Regions from separate parts of the Priestia sp. SIMBA_032 genome, predicted to be linked through region 3. Evidence: riboswitches for the same ligand, from Rfam matches in the RefSeq annotation. Region 3 holds a riboswitch; each other region holds the start of a gene.
The links. A riboswitch is a leader RNA that binds a small molecule or an ion and turns the genes downstream of it on or off. The one in region 3 is predicted to bind S-adenosylmethionine.
Positions count from the first base shown of each region.

Region 1: it holds a riboswitch for S-adenosylmethionine, as region 3 does, so the genes downstream of both, SB717_RS18385 (sulfite oxidase-like oxidoreductase) here and mtnK (S-methyl-5-thioribose kinase) in region 3, are expected to answer to the same signal.
Region 2: it holds a riboswitch for S-adenosylmethionine, as region 3 does, so the genes downstream of both, SB717_RS12235 (Na+/H+ antiporter NhaC family protein) here and mtnK (S-methyl-5-thioribose kinase) in region 3, are expected to answer to the same signal.

Region 1 is NZ_JAWRXD010000005.1:245,009-250,587, forward strand. It holds gene SB717_RS18380 (putative polysaccharide biosynthesis protein) at 200-2,191, shown strand; SAM riboswitch class I at 2,338-2,444, shown strand; gene SB717_RS18385 (sulfite oxidase-like oxidoreductase) at 2,521-3,183, shown strand; gene SB717_RS18390 (MogA/MoaB family molybdenum cofactor biosynthesis protein) at 3,217-3,729, opposite strand; gene moaC (cyclic pyranopterin monophosphate synthase MoaC) at 3,742-4,230, opposite strand; gene SB717_RS18400 (molybdopterin molybdotransferase MoeA) at 4,345-5,579, shown strand, end outside.
Region 2 is NZ_JAWRXD010000003.1:405,383-410,961, forward strand. It holds gene SB717_RS12225 (LacI family DNA-binding transcriptional regulator) at 1-763, opposite strand, end outside; gene SB717_RS12230 (hypothetical protein) at 888-1,016, shown strand; gene SB717_RS12235 (Na+/H+ antiporter NhaC family protein) at 1,056-2,366, opposite strand; SAM riboswitch class I at 2,452-2,558, opposite strand; gene SB717_RS12240 (ABC transporter permease) at 2,660-3,427, opposite strand; gene SB717_RS12245 (ABC transporter ATP-binding protein) at 3,420-4,331, opposite strand; gene SB717_RS12250 (YtoQ family protein) at 4,502-4,942, shown strand; gene SB717_RS12255 (Ger(x)C family spore germination protein) at 5,079-5,579, opposite strand, start outside.
Region 3 is NZ_JAWRXD010000001.1:579,174-584,752, forward strand. It holds gene SB717_RS02915 (pyridoxal phosphate-dependent aminotransferase) at 1-98, opposite strand, end outside; gene SB717_RS02920 (carbon-nitrogen family hydrolase) at 211-993, shown strand; SAM riboswitch class I at 1,085-1,235, shown strand; gene mtnK (S-methyl-5-thioribose kinase) at 1,371-2,543, shown strand; gene mtnA (S-methyl-5-thioribose-1-phosphate isomerase) at 2,579-3,637, shown strand; gene SB717_RS02935 (hypothetical protein) at 3,766-3,912, shown strand; gene SB717_RS02940 (hypothetical protein) at 3,988-4,152, shown strand; gene SB717_RS02945 (methylated-DNA--[protein]-cysteine S-methyltransferase) at 4,153-4,656, opposite strand; gene SB717_RS02950 (PAS domain S-box protein) at 4,676-5,579, opposite strand, start outside.

The DNA of each region.
Region 1 (5,579 bases), on a different contig from region 3:
AACGTCAGGTAAAGTAAAAAGCAAAAAACGATTCATTTCTCATAGGTGAAAAGATTGGTTTGTATTCCTTTATTAGGTAAAAGACGTAATATAGAGAAGATTCTAATGCTTTATAAAAAACTGGATAATAATTGTAAGTATGATACAATATATCAAGTATTTGTTAAAAATAAAATATCTATTTCTGGAGTTTTGATGTATGGAAAAAAATTTGATGAGAGGTACGCTTTTATTAACAGCGTCTTCTTTGTTAACAAAGATTTTAGGCTTTATTTATATTATTCCTTTCACAGCCTTAGTGGGAACGTCAGGTTATGCACTTTATAAGTATGCATACGGTCCATATACATTGATGCTAAGCTTATCGACAATGGGTCTTCCGCTTGCTGTTTCGAAATATGTATCGAAATATAACGGTCTTGGAAACTACCGTGCGGGACAAGATCTATTAAAAGCAGGACTTGTATTAATGACGATAACGGGCATAGTAGGCTTTTTAGCGCTTTATACCATGGCGCCGTGGCTTGCTGAGCTAGTGATTAACGGAAAAGATTCCTCAGGAAATAGTCAAAAAGACGTGGTATACGTGATTCGAATGGTGAGCTTTGCTTTAATTATTATCCCGCCTATGAGTCTATTACGAGGCTACTTTCAAGGTAACCAGTCCATGGGACCATCCGCGCTAAGTACAATTATTGAACAAATAGTGCGTGTGCTGTTTATTTTAGCAGGAGCATATGCTGTTATTCATCTCTTTCATAGCACGATTACAAAAGCTGTTGGAATCGGTACGTTTGGAGCGTTTATTGGAGGCTTAGGAGGTATAGGGATTCTCGGTTCGACTTATCTAAAACGCAAGCGGCTGATTATGAAGGAAGTGAATAGCGGAAAGAATAATAAATCCATTTCGTTCTCTTCAATGTTCAAAGAGCTTGTGACGTACGCCGTTCCGTTTGTATTAGTTGGTTTAGCTATTCCAATCTATCAAAATATTGATACGTTTACGATTAACATGCTTTTTCAATCAATAGGGTATGGACAAGCTAAAGCCGAAACAATCAACTCTGTCATTGGATTAGCGCAAATTTTAGTGATGGTGCCGGTATCGCTAGCGACTGCCTTCAGCATGTCGCTGATTCCGGGTATTACATCTTCTTTTGTGCAAGGAAATTTACGAGAAGTAAAAGGAAAGATTACAAAAACGCTGCAGCTGTTGTTGTTTTTTACTCTTCCTGCTGCGGTGGGGCTTTGTTTATTGGGTAAGCCGGTATATATGATGATCTTTGGAGCGAAAAACAGTCATGAAATCGGTGGAGTTGTTTTACAATGGTATGCGCCTGCTGCGATTCTATTTGCTCTTTTCACCGTAACAGCCGCGATTCTTCAAGGAATTAATCAGCAAAAGAAATTAATTTTTGGCTTGGGCTTAGGTATTGTTGTGAAGATAGTATTAAACGTACTGTTGGTTTCAAGCTTAAAAGAAATTGGACCTGTTGTCGCGACGTACGGAGGATATGGTGTATCGGTTATCTATAACTTTTATTTAATTGAAAAATCCATTTCTTACCGAGTTCAATCACTGGGAAAAGCCGCGTTGACGCCTGTTTTATTAGTAAGTGTGATGTCAGCCGCTGTGCTTATTGGCAATTATGCTTCTCACTATTTTCTAGAAAATAAGCTGTCTGCATCTTCACTTGCGATTAGCACGTCTTGTATTTCAATAGCTTTAGGTGTTGCTGTGTATCTAGGGCTTGGCGTCAAAACAAGTTTAGGGCAATCTGCTGTATTAAATAGAAGAAAAAAATATAAAGGAGAGAAAGGTGTGTCAAAACGATTTGTACTAACCGTGGCGGCTGGAGGATGTATAATAATTTCCGGCGCGCTATTGCTATTAAATTGGGAAAGAGTGTTTGGAGATTATCGTCCCGTTCAAACAGCAACAGCTGTATTTAAGTTAGAAGTGGGAAGTCAAGATGTAGCAAAGACTACGGATTCAGATAATGTTCTTTACTATATGGTGAAAAAAGGACATTTAGATGAATATATTCAACTGATGAATGAAAAAGGCTATGTGTTAAAAGAGAAAGATATTGATCATAACCGACTTGTTTTTAACGATGGACAAGAAGATGAGCAAATTTACTACAAGCGCTTTGCCAGGAAGTATACGATGATTGATGGAGAAGGGTGAAGACTTGACATAGTATTTTAGTAGACTAAAATCTTATACCTCTATCTGTTTTTAAAGTTTTTTTGTGCGGAAAAGAAAAATAATATTGACAATTATGACAAAAAGCTTAATACTGACTTTATTACATAAAACAAATACAATTTGTTTCCTTATCAAGAGAGGTGGAGGGACTGGCCCTGTGAAACCCGGCAACCGCTGTCTATGACAGAATGGTGCCAAATCCTTAAGAGTGCGCTGCTCTTAGAGATAAGGAAGAAGCTGAAACGAAGCTCTTCCTTATTTATTTAAGGAAGGGCTTTTTATGTAGAAGAAACAACGAGGTGATATTTTTGAACAAAGCAGACCGTATCAAACGAATGAAAACACCAGAAATTGATCCAAAGTACGAAGGACGAGTGCCTCCGGGTCAGGTAGTAACGGAGCGATTTCCGATTTTACATGAAGGGGACGTGCCGGAGTATAACTTAGAGGAGTGGACGCTTCGCGTGTTTGGATTGGTAGATAAAGAAGTGACGCTTTCGTACCAAGATATATTGAATATGCCGCAAACAACGGTGAAGTGTGATATCCACTGCGTAACGAGATGGACAAGGCTTGATAATCAATTTACGGGCGTGCTGTTTACAGACTTTTTGAAGGCAGTTGGCGTGGAGTTAAAAAGTAAATACATCATGCTGCATGGAGATAATGACTATACGTCAAACATTGAAGTAAAAGATTTACTGAGAGACGATATTCTTCTTGCTCATTCTTTTAACGGAGAGCCGCTTACAGCTAAGCATGGATATCCGCTGCGATTGGTTGTTCCGCATTTGTACTTTTGGAAAAGTGTTAAATGGCTTCGAGGCTTTGAAGCCATTGATGAAAATCGTCCTGGCTTTTGGGAGCAAAACGGCTTTCATCTTAGAGGAGATCCGTTTAAAGAAGAACGTTTTTCTGGAGAAGATTTAGGTATTCCAGAAGATGAGTGGGTACATAAAGACTATGATTAATGAAAATGCCTATGCGCGCGCATAGGCATTTTGTCAGCGCTGGCGGTTTAATTCCCACACAACATGGCGAAGTTCAGGCAAAATCAGCTTGGTCATCGCTAGACGAACCGCAGCGCTTGATCCTGGTGTAGAAAAAACGGCTTTTTCGTTAATCGTCCCGGCAATTGCCCGGCTCATAATCGCCGCGCTGCCAATGTCTTCGGTGTAGCTCAGCATGCGAAACAGCTCGCCAAACCCAACGATTTCTTTATGAATCAGCGCTTGAACGGCTTCAATGGTGACGTCTCGTTTTGTGATGCCCGTCCCGCCGTTTGTGAGAACAACGTCAATGTTCTCATCACTGCAGCCAGCAAGTATGGCTTGTTGAATAGACGTTTGGTCGTCTTTTACAATTTCATAGGAAGCGATCTGCATGTCGTGTTCTTTCAGAAGCTGGATCATCAGCGCACCGCTTTTATCGGTTTCTTTTGTACGTGTGTCTGATACCGTAATGACTTTGCAGCGAACGGGCTGAGTTGCTTTAGATTTATGTTCGTGTACGCTCATTATGTACCTCCTTTACGCTTCGGTGCGCTTATAGTCACCGTTTTTGCCGCCTGATTTTTCAAGTAAATACGTTTCGCCAATAATCATTCCTTTATCAATGGCTTTGCACATATCATAAACAGTTAGAGCGCAAGCAGAAGCGGCAGTTAAAGCTTCCATTTCAACGCCTGTTGAGCCTTCCGTTTTAACCGTTGCTTCTATTAATAAACGGTACTGATTATTGCTTGTATCCCAGTCAAATGAAAGGTTTACGCCTTTTAATAGAAGGGGGTGACACATCGGAATAATGTCAGACGTACGTTTTGCTGCCATGATTCCCGCTACTTGTGCAACAGCAAGTACGTCACCTTTTCCAATTTTATGTTCTACAATGGCTTCATGAATTTCTTTGTTAACCAGTATGCTTGAACGAGCGGTTGCAACGCGGCGAGTGATAGATTTTTCGCTAATATCGACCATGTTGGCACGGCCTTGATCATTAAAATGTGTAAAAGAAGACATCGGTGTTTTCATCCTTTTTCAGTAAATTTTGTTGTATGATAGAAATAGTAAGATATGCTATGATTTTACACCATAGCGCAAAAAGTGAACAGACATAAAGGAAGTGAAGAATGTATGTTAGAAAGCAGAACACCTATTTCAATTCCTGAAGCAATTGAAAAAGTCATGACATATAAAAAAAAAGGCAGCATCGAACGCGTATCGATCACTGAAAGCTACGGACGCTATTTAGGAGAAGATATTGTCGCTGATCAAAACGTGCCTCATTTTAATAAATCGCTTTATGACGGCTTTGCGGTTCGAGCGCAAGACTGCGTAGAAGTCTCAAGTGAACATCCTGTGGAGTTCGAAGTTGTAAGTGAAATCGGTGCCGGCTCTGTGTTTGAAGAAGAAGTAAAGCCGTTTCAAGCGGTACGTATTATGACAGGAGCGCAAGTGCCTCATTCATGTGATGCAGTTGTAATGCTTGAAGTAACGAAGTCGTATGAAAAAGAAGGCAAAACGTATATGGCGTTAAGCAGGTCAGCTTCAAAGTGGGAACACATTGCGTTAAAAGGAGAAGAAACAAAAAAAGGAGACGTGCTTGTTTCCAAAGGAACGCGCATTAATCCAGGCGTCACCGCTTTTTTAGCTACGTTTGGCTATGCGGATGTAGCCGTGGTGAAGCAGCCAGTGGTGGGCGTGTTAACAACGGGAAGCGAACTGCTTGATGTAAATGAACCGTTAGAACCAGGGAAAATCCGTAACAGCAACTCCTATATGGCTCTTGCGCAAATCGTAAGAAGCGGGGGAATTCCGAAATGTTTAGGGAAGCTTGAAGATGATTTTGACCGCTGCTATGAAGCGGTAGAAAAAGCGCTTGAAGAAGTGGATATTTTACTGACAACCGGCGGGGTATCCGTTGGGGACTATGATTATTTGCCGGCTATCTATGAAAAGCTTGGCGCAAATGTACTCTTTAACAAAATTGCGATGCGACCGGGAAGCGTCACAACAGTCGCAGAACGAAACGGACAGCTGCTGTTTGGATTATCAGGAAACCCATCTGCTTGCTACGTCGGATTCGAACTATTTGTTCGTCCAATTGTTCGCAGCTTTTTACATTCACCACGGCCTCATTTACATAAAACAAAAGCGGTATTAAACGGCCGTTTTAAAGAGCCTAATGCATTCACAAGAATGGTACGAGGAGAAATTACAGACGAAGGCGGAAGGCTCTTAGTAACGCCTGTTGGCATGGATAAGTCAGGAGCTATTTCGTCATTAGCTGCAGCAAATGCGCTGATTGTTCTTCCAGGAGGAGAGCAGGGATATGATAACGGAGCAGAAGTGGCCGTGCTGCATCTTGA
Region 2 (5,579 bases), on a different contig from region 3:
CGCACTGAGCTTTTATTCCGATAGCGACTTGATCGTTTGTTACTAAAAGCGCCTGAGGCCGATTTTTCATCTGCACCAATTTTTTTACTACTTTTTCACCATCCGTCACGTTCAAACAGCCTTGAAAAACCCATTCTGAATGATAAGGCTGATTTATTCCTTTTATATATTCTTTGTATGCTTGTTGCCTCTGTTGACTATTTGTCCCCGTCATTCTTCCGATGCAATAGCCAATTTCCGTATATCCTTTTTCTTTTAAATACAGGAGCGCCTGCTTAAAAGCTGCGTAATGATCAACGTATACGGAGCGAATAGAACGATTCTGTACGTTTTCGCACACGGCTATCGGCCCGTACTGCTGATAATATTCAATCGTGCTCCAGCTGCTTGCTCTAGAACAAATAATGACTCCATCAACCTGCTTTGTTTTCAGCATATGAAGCGCTTCTTCTTCTTTTTTTACATCATAGTTCGTCTGACAAATAACAAGCTGATACTGCTTTTCTAACGCTTGAAAGGCGACTCCTTCTAAAAGCAGGCTGAAATAAGGATGATTAATAAAAGGCAAAACGACGGCAATCATATTTGTTTTCCCTTTTGATAAGTGAACGGCATTAATGTTTTGTTCGTAATTAAGTTCTTGAATAACCTGCTCTACTAGCCGGCGCTTTTCTTCTTTTACATACGGATGATGATTTAGCACCCGGGATACAGTCGAAACAGATACACCAGCTTTTTTTGCGATATCTCGGATATTTGTCATATTTTCACCTTTTTCTCTTGCGCTGAAACGCGTTTCATACTTTATTCTCATTATAAAGTGAAATTGCAATAAGCTAAACCCGTTACCATCGTGTTTTTATTCATTTACGTAAGGAGGTCATTTCATGGGTATTTTATTGTTTATTTTATTATGCGGAATTGAAATTGGAGGAGCGGCTTATGCACTTAAACAAAATGAGACGCTTTGGAAGGAGTTAGATGAAGAAAAGCCGACTGATTTTTTCAAACAGTAAAAAACCCTTAAAAAGAACATTCTTTTTAAGGGTTTGGTATTACGCAGCTTCTTTAGATGATTTTGATTTTTTATTTAAACGAGGAAAGCCAATTACAATCGCAATGATCCCGCAAACCGCTGTTAACATTGGATAGAATGTAAATGGAATAATCTCAATCGGTGACACTTTAGCAAATCCTGCTGCAAGAAGCATTTGTGCGCCGTAAGGGATAAGCCCTTGAACGCTGCACGAAAACAAGTCGAGCAGACTGGCTGATTTGCGATTATCAATTGAATACTTATCAGAGATTTCTTTTGCTAACGGACCTGCCGTAATAATTGAAATCGTGTTATTAGCCGTGGCTAAATTGGTTAAACTTACTAACCCGGCGATACTGAATTCTCCGCCTTTTTTCGTTTGAATGCGTCGTGTTAATAAGTTCAATAAGAACTGAATACCGCCGTTATAGCGAATGAGCTCAACCATTCCGCCAATTAACAGAGATAAAATAATTAATTCCGACATTCCGCCAATACCTTCTGTTACAGTTTTAGCAAAAGAAGAAAGCGTGTAGCTTCCGTCAGCTAATCCGATTACGCCGGCTAGCACAATTCCTCCGGTTAAAATGCTTAATACGTTTGCACCAAATATGGCAGCAACTAGTACGCCGACATAAGGCAAGATTTTAAACCAGCTAAAATCTTTAATTTCCACTGATGATGTATTGCCTAGCGTCATGACAAGTAATAAAATCACCGTAACAATCGCTGCAGGAAGGACAATAAAAAAGTTTACTTTTAATTTATCTGACATATTTGTTTTTTGCGTACGAACTGCTGCAATGGTCGTATCAGAGATTACAGATAAATTATCTCCAAACATTGCACCACCAACAACGGCAGCAATTGCCAATGTAATGGATACATGAGCCTGCTCACTGATTCCTACAGCGATAGGCCCTAACGCAGCGATTGTTCCCATTGACGTTCCCATCGAAATTGAAATGAATGCGCCAATAACAAAGATTCCGACTACCACTAAGCTTTGCGGAAGCACAGACAGAGCTAAGTTTACCGTTGAATCAACAGCTCCCATGCCTTTGGCAACTTCTGAAAAAGCACCTGCTAAAATAAAAATAAGTACCATAATAATGATATCAGGATGCCCTGCTCCTTTAGCAAAACGTTCAACTTTTACATTAAGTGAATCTTTGCGGTTCATAGCCAGCGCCACAATGGCTGCAATGATAATGGCTACTAATACAGGCAGCTTATAAAAATCTCCCGTTATAATTCCTGATCCGACAAACAGGACTAAAAAGACGCCCAGCGGTAACAGCGCCCAGCCGTTTCCTTTTTGTTGTTCCATTCTTAACACCTCTTGTTTACGTAATAAAAAAAGACCTCTTCTTATTGATAAGAAGAGGTCTCTTATTTGTATCATAAGATTACCCTTCTCATCTTCCAAACGAAACATCGTCTGCTGGATTTGGCACCGCACTGCGTACAGCCAGTTGCCGAGACATCGTAGGGCCAGTCCCTCCGTCTCTCTTGATAAGAAGTTTGTAGTTGTTTTAAAAATAGTCTTTCACTACTGTAATCTCTTTTTATTTAATTGTCAAATGCTATTTCAGAAAAATATATAGTGCGAAAATTCTCACATCAGTTAGCTACGTCACGTTTCAAAAACGCTGCCCATGCCACGCCCATAAAGAAGACAAAGTGTGCAACTAAAATGAAGATTGAAAATGGAATCGTCATGCCGTCAAACATCGTCTTCATTCCATCCATATACTGCACAAAGTTTGTGTTGGCAAACAGTAGAAATTTCCCCCACCATAAACCAAACTCTGATACTATTCCAGTTACTGCTTTCGCTCCGATACTTACGACAATAGCTAGACTTGAAGCAAGCGCGCTGTTTCTGAATAAAGACGACAGCATAAATGCGAACGTCATCATCATAAACGTTTCCATATACGCACTGTCATACGTAAGCGTAATGTTTTTAAGCAGCTGCGCATCTCCTTCTAGACTGGCAAAGCCAAAGAACAATGCTCCCCATACAAACGAAAAAAGCAAATAGCTCAGCAAGTAATACAAACTAATTAAAATGAGCGTTATGTACTTGGATGCTAAAATCGTTGAACGTCTAGCCGGGCGAATTAAAAGAAGCTTAATAGTACCTGATTCAAACTCTTTTGCAACCATTGACCCTCCAACAGCAAGCGCAAAAAATTGAACAAGAATCAGCATACCTGAACTAAATGACAGGAAATTCAAGATGTTGTCTTCTGTTCCTGCACTGTTTGCTACTTTCTTCATTAAAAGAGCCATACAAAGAGTTAAAATGCCGATTGTGATAAACGTGATTTTTGTACTTCTTTTGTGAAACCATTTCATGTGTTCATTTTGAATTAACTTAATCATGGTGCTCTCCTTCCGTAACGGACATAAACGAATCTTCAAGCGTCTCATACACAGGGGTAATTCTGTAGACTAAAATATCGCTGTCCACTAATTTTTTATTTACAGCTGGAATTTGTTCTTTTACGATCGCCACGTCGATACTATGTGATCTCATCGTTACTTCAAATTCTTGTGATAAAAGTTCCGCTGCTTTTTGCACGTCAGACACTTCAAATTCTACGTACATTCCTTGATCTTGACGATTTGGAGATAGATCTTGAACGGCTTTTAACTCACCGTCTTGAATGATGCCAACGCGGTCACATAATGCTTCTACTTCTTTTAATAAGTGGCTCGCGATTAAAATTGAAATTCCTTCTTCCCTGCAAAGCGTTTGTAAATATGTACGAAATTCTCTCATTCCCGCTGGGTCTAGACCATTTGTTGGTTCGTCTAGTAAAAGCAATGCAGGCTTATGTAAAATAGCTTGAGCTACTCCTAAACGCTGTCTCATCCCAAGAGAATACGTCTTCACTTTTGCATGAATGCTGTTTTCAAGCTTTACTAGCGCAATCACTTCATCCAAGCGTTCTGCTGTGATTCCTTCATGCATATTAGCAAAGTGTTTTAAATTTTGATAGCCCGTCAGATAATCATAAAACTCAGGGTTTTCAATAATCGCTCCAATTGATTTCATAGCTGATGTAAACTGTTCTTTTAAAGGAAACCCATTGACGGTAATTGTCCCCTTTGTTTCTTTAATGAGTCCTACAACGGTACGAATTAGCGTTGTTTTTCCAGATCCGTTTGGACCAAGCAATCCGAAAATCTCACCGCGCTCAACCGATAAGGATACATCATGCAAAATGGTTTTCTTCCCAATTACTTTACTGACATGATCTACTTGCAGCACTGTTTCTGTCATCATGTACATCCTTTCTTTAATTAGCAATACGCCTTCTATTGTTTCTCTTTTTTAACTATTTGTCTACTATAACCTTATTTTTGGAAAAGTAGCCCATTCAAATCATTCGTATTATCCGCTTACATTTGATAAAATAAAACAAATCTTAGTTAGAGGAGGACTTCTACATAATGAACTTAACCGTATACCTTGCCGGGCAAATTCACGATAACTGGCGAGACGAAATTAAAAACCAAGCAGAACAATTAAATCTTCCCCTTACCTTTGTCGGTCCCATGACAGACCATGACCGCTCCGACAACATTGGAGAAGAAATTTTAGGAAAACAGCCTAACGCTGTCTTAAAAGATGAAGCTGCTTCCCAAATTAATAATTTACGCACGCAGGTGCTCCTTAAAAAATCTGATGTGGTCATTGCTTTGTTTGGTGAAAAATACAAGCAGTGGAACAGCGCAATGGATGCGTCAACAGCCATTGCATTAGATAAACCGCTAATTTTGGTTCGCCCTGAAAAACTGCACCATCCGCTTAAAGAACTGTCAAACAAAGCCCAAGTTGTAGTCGAAACGCCAGAACAGGCTCTTCAAGCATTAGCTTATATTTTTGAATAATAAATAAGAGCTGTCCAAAAGTGGCAGCTCTTATTTATTATTTATTGAGGGCTCCGTACGAAGCATGTGATGAGTATTTCTTTGGGGGGATTTTTTCATTTTTGACATAAAGATAAACAAAGTTATAGTCGGGTGCTTACTTTTTTGACCCGGATGCTCCATAATCTTTAATCGTTAACTTCACATCATAATTAATTGGCACTTCACTAAATGTTTGATCCCAATTGTCTTTAACCCTCATCCATACTCTGGGCCTCTTAATTCTCAATTGATTTCCGAAACCTGCAACATCAACTTTATATTTTGTTTGCATTTTTTCTAATACGTTTCTTACCAAGTGCTTTACTTTTTTTTCTGAAGTTTTTTGCGCGTTCTGCAAAAATTGATTGTTAAAAGAGCTCCCTGAGGTCATCCAACTTTCAGATAGCCTTCCCACTGATTCAATGTGTACATCAAAAGAGATATTATTTCCTTTAACATGAGGTTGAATGTGACTTTTCATAGACTCTATTTCATATACAATCAGCTGACCGGTCTTTTTATCAAAGCTTTTTACTAGGCCACCTTTTCCTTTACCTGTAATCCAAGTCAGACCATCTAGTTCTTCTTCATTCAAAAAACCAATCATTTTGTTTGT
Region 3 (5,579 bases):
TGCCCTTGGGCCATTACTTTTCCTACCTTGCCTACAAGTGATGCAAAAAATTGTTTTGGTAAACTTTTTAATAGTTCCGATTGCTCAAATTGTTTCATCATCGCACACCTTCTCAAAAAATTCTTGAAATTCTAGTCACAAATAATATATTGTAATACTCAACTTGTAAAGTCATTTTTTTCAACTACTAAAAAAAGGACGGATGATAAAGTGAGTGTAAAAATCACATGTTTGCAGCTTGATATTGCGTTTGGGGACCCAACTAAAAACCGAAAATATATTCAACAAAAAATGACGGAAGCCATGAAAGAAAACCCTGATATCCTTGTGCTTCCTGAGCTATGGGATACAGCTTATGATTTGACGCGGCTAGACGAAATTGCAGATGATGAAGGACAGCAAGCCAAGCAATTAATCTCTCAGTTTGCTAAAACGAACGAAGTAAATATCGTGGCAGGTTCGATCGCGAAAAAAACAGAGCAAGGCGTCACAAATACGATGTATATTTTCGACCGAAAAGGTCGTGAAGTATCACAATACAGTAAGCTGCACTTATTTAAATTAATGGATGAACACCTCTATTTAGAAGCAGGAACAGCAAAAAATCTTTTTACACTTGAACAGTCTTTATGCGCAGGAGTTATTTGTTACGATATTCGTTTTCCAGAATGGATTCGGGTTCATACTAGCAGCGGAGCAGAAGTCTTATTTGTTGTCGCTCAGTGGCCGGCTCCAAGACTTGCCCACTGGAAAGCACTGCTCATTAGCCGTGCAATCGAAAATCAATGCTATGTAATCGCGTGTAATCGTGTAGGCCAAGATCCTCATAACACATTTGCCGGACATTCCTTAGTCATCGATCCGTGGGGGGAAATAATCGCTGAAGCTGGCGATAGCGAAGAACTTTTAAGTGCTGACGTTAATCTGGAACTTGTAAAAGAAATTCGCAAACAAATTCCTGTCTTTACAGATCGCCGCACAGAATTTTATTAATTATGTATTGACAGCCGTTTTTTTGCATGATACGATTTTCACCAGATAACATAAAATATTCAAACAAATCAAAATTGAATAAGTAATCGTACTCTTATCAAGAGTTGGCTGAGGGATTTGGCCCTGTGAAGCCCAGCAACCGACCGTCATTCCATCCTAAGGTGGATCACACTCGTAAAACATGTTTTACAAAGGCACGGTGCTAATTCCAACAGAAAGTAATTCTTTCTGGCAGATAAGAGGTTTGAACACTACAATCAAGCCTCTTTCCAACGAAAGAGGCTTTTATATTTTCTAAAATTATAAAAGCCTCCATATATTCTTAAACCTATTAACTTAGTAAACGAATCAGTTTAATAAACTATGGAGGGATTCCGATGTCAACAACAAAAACAGAGAAGTATCAGCCTTTAACAGAAATTTCAGCAATTAAACTTGTGAAAAAGCTAGGTCTTTTTGATGCCACAGAAGCACTGACTGCCCGTGAAATTGGTGACGGCAACTTAAATCTTGTCTTTCACATCATAAATGATCAAACGAATAAATCCATTGTCGTCAAACAAGCGCTTCCCTATGCAAAAGTTGTAGGCGAAAGCTGGCCTCTATCCTTGAACCGTGCCACAATTGAAAGCAATGCGCTCAAGCAATTCGGTGCATTTACGCCAGAACTTGTACCCGCTGTTTATTACCACGATGAAACGCTTGCTGTTACGGTCATGGAAGATCTGTCTCATTTAACGATTTCTCGCGCCGGACTTATTCAAGGTGAAAGTTATCCTCTGCTCTCACAGCATATCGGTTCTTTCCTAGGACATATTGCGTTCAAAACGTCTGATTTCGCCTTAAAGCCTCAGGATAAAAAAGAAGAAGTTGTTAAGTACAGCAATCCGGACTTATGCAATATTACGGAAGATTTAGTTTTTACAGATCCTTTTTTTGATATTGATACAAATGAATTCGAAAAAGCGCTGCGCCCTGATGTAGAAGAATTGTGGAATGATAGTGATGTAAAGCTGCAAGCAGCAAAATTAAAATATAAATTTTTAACAAATGCGCAAACGCTAATCCACGGTGATTTACATACAGGCAGCATCTTTGCTAGCAGTCAAGAAACGAAAGTGATTGATCCAGAGTTTGCTTTTTACGGTCCGTTTGGATTCGATTTAGGGCAATTTGTGGCGAATTTATTTTTAAATGCTCTTTCTCGAGAAACCAATCGTGAACTGTTATTTGCACACATTACGAACACATGGAACGTATTCAAAGATACCTTTACTGCCCTTTGGCACTCTGAAAACACTGAACCTTTCGCTAAAGATGAGCGCTTATTACATGAAATTTTAACGCAAACGTGGCAAGATGCTGTTGGATATGCAGGATGTGAAATCATTCGACGTACGATTGGCTTAGCTCACGTGGCGGACTTAGACGAAATTTCTTCAGAGGAGAAAAAAATTAACGCTAAACGTACTGCGTTAAAAATTGGACGCTATTTGCTTCTGCACCAACAAGACGTTTCACCAAATGAATTTGAACATTTACTTCGATAACGAATAATGTACACAATGAAAGGATCGGTATCAGCATGACAAATACACTATCACTTCCGCGCTCAGTGGAATGGAATGAATCATATATTACTTTATTAGATCAGCAGCAGCTTCCTGGCAAAGTTGAATATATTAAGCTGCAAACCATTAAAGACGTATGGGATGCTATCACTACCTTGAAAGTACGAGGAGCCCCTGCAATTGGTATTACGGCGGCTTTTGGTCTTGCTCTTTCTGCGCTTAGCTATGACACAGATTCAGTCAAGGATTTTAACAAAAAGCTAGCTCTTGATCAACAGTATTTAGCTAGTTCACGCCCTACTGCCGTCAATTTATTTTGGGCACTGGAACGCGTAGCGAAAAGCGCGGAATCCGCTTCGTCCGTTAATGAAGCTAAAACAAAAGTTGTTCATGAAGCTATTCAAATTCAAGTAGAAGATGAAGAAACGTGCTACCGAATTGGAGATCATGCTCTTTCTTTATTTAAAAAGAAAGATAAAATCATGACAATATGTAATGCTGGTTCAATTGCTACAGCTTATTATGGAACAGCCTTAGCACCTTTTCACTTGTCTAAGCAGCGCGATATTCCGCTTGAAGTATTTGCCTGTGAAACAAGACCCGTTCTTCAAGGTTCTCGCTTAACAGCATGGGAACTTCAGCAGTCGGGAGTGGACGTTACGCTGATTACGGATAATATGGCCGCTCATACAATTAAAACAAAAGGAATTAATGGAATTATTGTAGGTGCTGATCGCATTGCAGCAAATGGCGATACGGCTAACAAAATTGGAACGTATGGACTTGCTCTTTTAGCGAAGGCATTTGGTATTCCATTTTACGTAGCAGCGCCGCAGTCCACATTTGATTTATCTATTCCAGACGGCAGCAGCATCCCTATTGAAGAACGTTCACCTAAAGAAGTAACGCACATTGGAGATACGCAAATTGCTCCAGACGGGATCTCTGTGTACAATCCAGCTTTTGATGTGACGCCAGGCGAACTGATTACGGCTATTATTACAGAGCATGGGATTATCCATTCCCCGTCTTTTGAATCCATTCAAAACGTTTTGCTGCAATCTGCTCAATAACAAGAGGCTGGGACAAAAGTTTTTTAGCGACACTAAAAAACGAACCATTAATCATCGTGTTTGATTAGTGGTTCGTTTTTTATTATGGTGAATATAGTTTCATCTGTTTCGTTCCTTCTAGCAGTTGATTGGGGGGCATTGCACCGAAATCAATTGCGGTGTCACAAGCGGTTCAGCTCATGTATACGTATACAAATTGTTCATCTTTAGATGGCATTGATTTCGTTATGTCTCAAGCTCTTTTATTAAACAGCGCTTTTCGGCTGCATTTGTAACACAATTGTAACAGTACTCTCTTCTTTTTCTACATATATTATAGGGGATTTCTTTTAAATAAGGGAGGAGTAACTATGAGTTCAGAGCAAAAAGCGGATAAAAACAAAGCGCTGAATCGTAAGCAGCAATATCAGCTATTCGATTTATCTCAAGATGAAGAACTAAATTCCCTCCCTTCTCCTCAGCAAATTGACGGTGTTTTTGTGCAAGGAGAAGGCTGGAAATTAGACGGTGAATAGTTATTTTAACTCCAGAGCACCTTTTGCTACACTTCTTTCAAGCATTAATAACTTCTCTTTTATATGAGTTTGCGAGCCTGCATAACCTGTTAAAGCTCCATTTTTGCCAATCACACGGTGACAAGGCAAAATAATCGGCAGTGGATTTCGACGATTCGCTTGTCCCACAGCCCTTACGGCTTTAGAGCGATTAACAGACTCCGCTACCTCACTGTAAGACCACGTTTGTCCATAAGGTATATGCTCAAGTGTTAACCACACTTCTTTTTGGAAGTCTGTTCCTTTTATATCCAAAGGCAAATCAAATGTTAGCGTGCGCCCTGCAGCATAATCCTGCAGCTGTCGCTTCGCTTCTTTCACAAGGTGAAAGTTCTCGTCATGGACAAGTTTTTTAAGCTGCTCGTTGTGATCATCGCTATCAAACCAAAGATGTTGAACCCCTTTTTCCGAGGCTACAATATAAATTTTCAAATCAGAAAATAAATTCATTTCTCCATAGTACATACTTGCTTATCCTTTCTATTTAGGCTGGAAGAATAACACGAAAAGCTGTTCCTTCTCCTATTTTGCTTTCCACTTCAATTCGCCCTTTATGTTCTTCGATAATTTTATATGAGACCATCAAGCCGAGTCCCGTTCCTTTTTCTTTTGTCGTATAAAATGGTTCTCCTAAGCGCTTGATGCGCTCTTCGGGCATTCCGTCTCCTTGATCTCGAACGGAGACCGTCACGTAGTGCGGCTCTGTAGAGTAGACTTCAACAAAAATTCTTCCCCCGTTTGACGTGACCTCAATTGCATTTTTAATTACATTTATTAGTACTTGCTTAATTTGGTTCGGCTCGCAGTATACCATTGGCAGCTGAGGGGACACACTTAGTTCAAACTGAATATTTTCTAAAAGCGCTTGAGCATTTAATAAATCAATCGTTTCTTTAACAACCGCAGCTAGATTTTTCTTTTCAAACTTTACGGCCTGTGGCTTAGCGAGTACTAGAAACTCTGTAATAATGGTTTCGATTCTTTTTAATTCAGATTTAATAATATCAAAATAAAGAGAGTGATCTTCTTGAATGCTGCTTTCTAACAGCTGAACAAACCCTTTTAAAGCCGTCATCGGGTTGCGGATTTCATGCGCAATCCCAGCTGCTAACTGGCCGACTACTTGAAGCGTATCCGATTTTCGAATCTGCTCCTGCATTTGATTTCGTTCCGTTACGTCTCTTAAAAGCGTCATATATAGACCTGGCAAGATATCTTTTTTCGTAGAGAATTCGATATTTTTAACTTTTTCGTTCCCCGTAACGTACGTAATCTCTCCTTCAGCTTCCCCTTTTTGTTCGATCGTTTCTTTATGTTCAATGACCGCATCTAAATTCGCTGAAGAAATAAAATCCTCCATGGAGTGCGCACAAATCTCCTCTTTGGTG